DNA from 3 places in the Exiguobacterium sp. s161 genome. Region 3 is predicted to be linked to each of the others. Evidence: riboswitches for the same ligand, from Rfam matches in the RefSeq annotation. Region 3 holds a riboswitch; each other region holds the start of a gene.
What was found. Region 3 has a riboswitch for thiamine pyrophosphate ahead of KNQ14_RS06460 (ECF transporter S component). Riboswitches for the same ligand answer to the same signal wherever they lie in the genome.
Positions count from the first base shown of each region.

Region 1: another riboswitch for thiamine pyrophosphate. It lies ahead of thiT (energy-coupled thiamine transporter ThiT); the one in region 3 lies ahead of KNQ14_RS06460 (ECF transporter S component).
Region 2: another riboswitch for thiamine pyrophosphate. It lies ahead of tenA (thiaminase II); the one in region 3 lies ahead of KNQ14_RS06460 (ECF transporter S component).

Region 1 is NZ_JACSNH010000001.1:897,091-899,292, reverse strand. It holds gene KNQ14_RS04350 (thiamine diphosphokinase) at 40-642, opposite strand; gene thiT (energy-coupled thiamine transporter ThiT) at 644-1,204, opposite strand; TPP riboswitch at 1,265-1,374, opposite strand; gene rpe (ribulose-phosphate 3-epimerase) at 1,397-2,053, opposite strand; gene rsgA (ribosome small subunit-dependent GTPase A) at 2,056-2,202, opposite strand, start outside.
Region 2 is NZ_JACSNH010000003.1:279,841-282,042, forward strand. It holds gene KNQ14_RS10985 (DUF1002 domain-containing protein) at 84-965, opposite strand; TPP riboswitch at 1,159-1,265, shown strand; gene tenA (thiaminase II) at 1,340-2,035, shown strand; gene KNQ14_RS10995 (hypothetical protein) at 2,087-2,202, shown strand, end outside.
Region 3 is NZ_JACSNH010000001.1:1,275,831-1,278,032, reverse strand. It holds gene KNQ14_RS06470 (GNAT family N-acetyltransferase) at 1-59, shown strand, start outside; gene KNQ14_RS06465 (50S ribosomal protein L25/general stress protein Ctc) at 350-1,027, shown strand; TPP riboswitch at 1,123-1,222, shown strand; gene KNQ14_RS06460 (ECF transporter S component) at 1,323-1,895, shown strand; gene KNQ14_RS06455 (ABC transporter ATP-binding protein) at 1,892-2,202, shown strand, end outside.

The DNA of each region.
Region 1 (2,202 bases), 380 kb from region 3:
GGCCGCGGAGTCATCCACGGCCTCTTTCCTATGATTGTGCTATTCCTTAAGCGTCCGCATCAACAATAGTTCTCCTTGATGGAGCTCTACCTTCGCTTCTGACGCACACCATTCATTACTGACGGTCAAGGAACCTCCGACCGGTACTGGATGTGCATCAAGTGGATATTTGACTCCGGATAAGCTTAAAGTCGATGGTACGAGTGGAATGAACGAAAGATAATGATAGCTCCCTGCTTCGACTGCATACGTTCCCTCAGCCAAGTATCGTACCTCTTCTCGTTTCGTCACGAGTCGTGCCTCTGGGTATCGCTTCAATAGATATACATTTTGGACGGTCATGTCGAGCCGCCCACCTGTCGCCCCGATGATGAAGGTATCCTCAAACTGTTTCTTCTCTGAGACTGTACGAAGTGCCAGTTCGAGATCCGTTTCATCTTTCTCGGCCGGATGAACGATTGCCCCTTCTGGTACATAACCAAGAGAATCAAAATCACCAATCGTCAGGTCGCATGTCAGCCCAAACGATTCAATCGTCTGAACACCACCGTCGACACCGACGATAAAGTCACCTGGCTGACAAAACTTCCGTAAATCCGGCGCTTCTTCTCGCGGACCGGCACAGACGAGAATCGCCCGCATCTCAGACGCCTCGTGCCGAATAACGGAGTAAGCGTGGCGCAGTCGTGAATAAAAGACCCGCAACGACACCACAAAGAACGTAAGACGGTACCATGTATGTCGCGTTATAAATCAATGAATACGGTACGACTGGACCTTCGGCATACTCGGCAAAAAAGACGATTCCACTGATGACATGACAGATATAACGGAGTCCTGCGCCTAATAACGTCGCCAGGAGAACGAACGCCATCAAGCTTTTCTTTTGTCCATTGCGCGCGGCTAGTCTGACTTGACGCGCGAACAGACCACTTAATCCGACGACACCATACGCAATCGTATAGTCAAGCATCGGTTGAACGATCGTCAAGACTTGTGGAGCGAACATCAATTGAATCGTACCGACAAGCGCTCCCGTGACGACCCCTCCGACGACACCGTGGCGAAATGCCATGACGAAGATCGGTAACATCGCTAAGCTGATTGAGCCTCCTTGTGGCATTTTGAATGGAATCAGTAAATCAAAGACGACTCCGAGACTGGCGAAGATGGCAATTTCCATCATCATTTGTAACCGTTTCATGCTATTTTCCTCCTTCATTGTACGAGAGGACGCAAAAAGGCAGTACGACGAACGCCGTACTGCCTGCGTGCGCCACATCCCTACGTCCGTTTGAACGGAACAGGTTCGAAGGGTTAAAGTCTAAAAGACTTCTCTCAGCCGCTTTTCAAGCGACACCCCTTGCGGTCATCATATTTCGTTTTCTCGTTCTTATTATACGGCAGCCCCTTGACGAATGCTAGTGATCGCTTCCGCATAATCTGGTGCATTGTAGATTGCTGATCCTGCGACGAGAACGTTCGCACCGTTATCGATGCAAAGCTTTGCCGTTTCCGGATTGACGCCACCGTCAATCTCGATTTCAAATGTCAGACCACGATCTGCTTTCATTTGCGCAAGTGCTGCGAGTTTCGGCATGACACGCTCGATGAAGGCTTGTCCACCAAAGCCCGGATTGACCGTCATCAATAAAACCATATCGACATCCTCAAGGACGTGTTCAATCGTTGATAATGGCGTATGGGGATTCAAGACGACTCCTGCCTTTGCGCCCGCTGCTTTGATTTGTTGCAAGACACGATGGACATGATTCGTCGCTTCGACGTGGAACGTCACGATGTCCGCCCCTGCTTTGACGAAATCCTCGACGAAACGTTCTGGCTGGTCGATCATCAAATGGACATCGAGAATCATATCCGTCTTTTGACGTAAGCTGCTAAGCACAGGTAATCCAAATGAGATGTTCGGTACGAACTGACCGTCCATGACATCAAAATGGATATAGTCCGCGCCTGCTGCTTCGACTGCTTTAACATCGCGTTCGAGATTCGCAAAATCTGCTGATAAGATAGATGGTGCAATTTTAATCATCTTCAATACCTCCGGGCTCGATTCTTGATTTCGTCTATAAACATACCATAGTTCTCATAACGAGAGGACATGATTTCTTGGGCTTCGACGGCTTCCTTGACGGCACAACCGGGTTCATTCAAATGCAAGCAACCTCGGTATTTGCAATC
Region 2 (2,202 bases), on a different contig from region 3:
GCGGCAAAGTCCATCTTTTCACACCACCTTTCGTTTTAGATACATCTAGTTTACTATTTTTTTGTCAGTTACGGAAGTCTGAATTATTTGAACACACCTGCGATTGAACTGAAGAAGTCACTGAGTCCATCGAATAGTTTAGCAAAAAACCCTTTCGTTTCTTCTGATGTTGCGAAGGCATGGATGTCTTGTCCCGCATTTTTGAGTCCACTTTCGATTTGTCCCCAGTTGATGTTCGCTTGCTCCATTTGATTGAATAGATTCGTCAACCGGTCCATTTGTGCGTCAGACAACTGGATATTGTTATTTTGAATGACTTGGACGATCAAGTTTTCGATCTCGACTTTGGTTTCCGGTTTTTGATTGGCGATCTCAGCCTTGATCTCATTCATCAAGTCAGCGACTTTATCCGTGCCGACCGTTTTTCCAACGTCTGATGTGACCAATAATTCTTGCTGTGCTAAATCCTTGCGTTCGTCACTTAACTTTATCCCGGTTTCAGCGGAAGTTTGATCGTACGCCTTCATTATTCCTGTCAGTGCCGATGTCCCGGTCACCTTGTAAGGGGAAGTAATCGTGATGTCGGCATCTTTGACACCCGCTGTGACGAGAGCGTTGAGATACATATCCTTCGTCACCCATGTGATGTTTTCCGTCGAGACGGAGAGTCCATCTCCTTTTTCCGTCAGTTCGATTTTAGCCGACGAATACATGTTGCCGCCTTTTTGCGACTGTGGGATGTTTTTCCCGAGATATTTTTCCTCGTCAGCAGAAGTGGCGATGATCGGTGTGATGCCTTCCGGTGCATTGAGACGTGAAAGCACCCATGCTTTATCTTTTGCGCCGAGCGACTCCCCGAGTGTGACGATCGTCTTATCGACGACTTGTTCGGCGGATGCGGCTGTTGGGAGTAATAAAGCAGAAGCGATAACGGCTGATGCCATGAATTTTGTTGGTGTATGCATAATGAAATCCTCCAATTGTAAGTAACAGAATGAATTATAGTATCAGGTACTAAATTTAGTGTACGGGAACGATGTCTGTTCGGAATCGGTCTGCAGATGGAGACGATATCCGTCTTCTGACACTCCATAGTATAGCGAAAAGGAGACAACTTGACTTCCGTTTTCAGCATGCTATAGTGAATTTGAATCGAATAATGACCACTAGGGGAGTCGGTAGACCGACTGAGACGAACGAAGACGTTCGGACCCTTTGAACCTGATTAAGTTCGTACTTACGGAGGGAAGTGGCGTCAAGTCTTGTTCTTCTTGCGCCATGCCCGTGTGTTTCGGGGTGGTGTTTTTTCGTTTCATAACTAAACGAGGAGGATGAGATCATGACGTTCACACAAGAAATCAAACAAGCGGCACAAGCGTATTGGGATAGTAGTTTTACGCACCCATTCGTACAAGGAATCGGGGAGGGGACGTTACCGCTCTCGAAATTTCGGCATTACGTCATGCAGGATGCCTATTACTTAAAACATTTTGCGAAGATTCAAGCGAAGGCAGCATCAAAAGCAGACGACTTCGCGACGATCGCGACACTTGCCGAACATGCGACTTCGACTTATGAGGCAGAGTTGAGCTTACATCAATCATTTTTTGAGCCGCTCGGTATTACGGCAGCAGACCTTGAAGCATTTGAACCGGCACCGACAGCATATGCGTATGTCTCGCACATGCATCATGCGAGTGAAGGAACGCTCGGTGAGACGATTGCTGCCATCTTGCCATGTTACTGGTTGTATTATGAAGTCGGACAGCAATTACTGACGTGTACTCCGGAAGAAAAAATCTATCAGCAATGGATCGACACGTATAGCTCGGAATGGTTTGAAAAGGTCGTCTTTGAACAGATTGCACGGCTTGATGCGCTGGCGGAGCAAGCGAGCCCGACGGAACGCGAGCGGATGAAACGTCATTTCGTGACGAGTTGTTACTATGAGTTACTCTTCTGGCACATGGGGTGGACGGAAGAGACATTTGCGTCAGTTTACGAAACGATTCCAGCACGAGCGGTATCTTCTTGAATCACTAGATGGTAGAATTAGGAATACCATTTAGTGAGAGTAGGGATTGGAATGGAAATCATCGTGATCGCACTTGTGATCAGTGCAGCATATGCTGTACAACGAATGCTTGGTAGAGTCAAAGTAAGATTTCTTGGATACATCATTCCGATATTAATCGTGTTATC
Region 3 (2,202 bases):
GTGAAAACCAACGCATCACCATAAAAAATGAAAAAAATGAAAGACCTCTTAACCCTTGATTTCAAGCGTTTTGGAGGTCTTTCGACTTTAAAAAATAAAAAATAGAGGTTTAAGGATTTAAAACATAGGGGTATAAACTCACTAGCACCGCATCAAACGGTGACTTACTCACACATGTTTCTCAATATCAGCGTAATGACCTGGGAGAGAAATGCAAAGTCACGAAAGCGTCAGATTCAATGCGAGTCTGGAACCGATTGTCTTAGCATATTTAAATTGTTCAGGACTTGTCCTGCTCCTACATTCATTACCTTTTGAGGGCTATACCAAATTCAAGGGGGAAATGAACATGTCAGTTAAATTAACAGCCGAAAAACGCGAGGTACGTCCACGCTCACTCCGTAAACAATTACGTCATGAAGGAAAAGCTCTTGGTGTCGTGTATGGTTACAAAGTGGAAAGTACACCAATCGCATTTGAAGAAAAAGAATTGCTTAAAATCGTTCGAGAAAACGGTGAGAACGTCTTGATTTCACTGAAACTCGACGGTAAAAATATTAACGTCTTAATCAACCGTCGTGATATGGATGTATTCACACCAACTGTCGATCACGTTGAATTCATCGCCGTTAAAATGGATGAAGAGACAGAAGTCGAAGCAGACGTCGTACTCATCGGCGAAGCAGCTGGTGCTAAAGTCGGTGGATTCCTGTCACAGACACTCTTTAAAGTGACAGTCGCAGCAACACCAGATAAATTACCAGAGAACGTCGAAGTCGACGTCACAAACCTCGAAATCGGCGATTCAATCTCTGTAGCTGATCTTCCGGAACAAAAAGATTTCCGTATCGTCACAGAAGGCGACATTCAAGTCGCAGCTGTCGTCGAATCAACGCTTGAACAAGAGCTTGAGGAAATCAAAGAAGCAGAAGCTGAGGCACAAGCGGAAGCTGGCGAAGACAACGAAGCGGAAGCTACGGAAGAGTCTTCAGAAGAAGCAAAAGAAGAGAACGAAGACAACAAATAAGTCGTTTAACGATACGCCTTTCGTGGCGTATCGTTTTTTTGTGTCTTGACAATAGACAGAAGATTGCCTAAAGTGAACAGCGTATCATCTATTACCATATCCACTAGGGGAGCCCATTTGGCTGAGACGATTCACTTCGGACCCTTCGAACCTGATCTAGTTCATACTAGCGTAGGAAAGTGGAGCGATCACATCCAATGACTCCTGCTGCGCGCAGTTTTTCTGAGGACCGCTCTCTTTTTTACGGAGGGCGGTCTTTTTTGGTGTCTCCCCTACTTAAAGGAGGACAAACACGATGCAACACTGGAAAATGAAAGAAATTATGGTCATGATGATGCTCGCCGTCGCTTGCGGGGTCATCTATCTCGGTTGGTCGACACTCTGGTTACCGATGTCTGCAATCTTCGGGCCAGTCGGTGCCAACTGGATGTTTGGGATCTGGATCATCGCAAGCCCGCTCGTCGCAGCAATCATTCAAAAACCAGGTGCTGCCCTCATCGCGGAAATCGTCGCGGCAGCCGTCGAGCTGTTCACGGGTAGTCACTTTGGCTTATCGGCTCTACTGATCGGGGTCTGCCAAGGACTTGGTGCGGAACTCGTCTTCGCGATGACGCGTTATCGCCGTTATGACACCTGGACATTGATGTTATCGGGTGTTGGAGCCGCAATTGGTAGCATCGTCTATAGTCTGATCGCGAACGGATTCGGTTACTACACGACGACGACGTTGCTTGCGACAACAGGTTTACAAATGATTAGTGGTGCATTACTCGGCGGCTTGCTTGCAGCGATTCTCATCCGTCGCCTTGTTGCGACCGGTGTCTTGAACGGGTTTGCGGCAGGACGTGCGAAACGGGAAGTCGCATGATTACTGTCGACGATCTCAGCATCCGCTATCCCGGTCAGATGAAATCGGTGCTCAATCATGTATCGCTGACGATCGAACACGGAACGACCCTTCTGCTCGGACGCAGTGGGAGTGGCAAGACGACACTGCTTCATGCCCTAGCCGGACTGACACCGGAGACGATCGAAGTCGAACAGACTGGTACAGTTACCCGGTCCGGTTCGGTCGGAGTCTTATTTCAAAATCCAGAAGAACAGTTCTGCATGGAAACGATCGGACGCGAAATCGCTTTTAGTTTAGAAAACCGGTCGATTCCACGCGAAGAGAT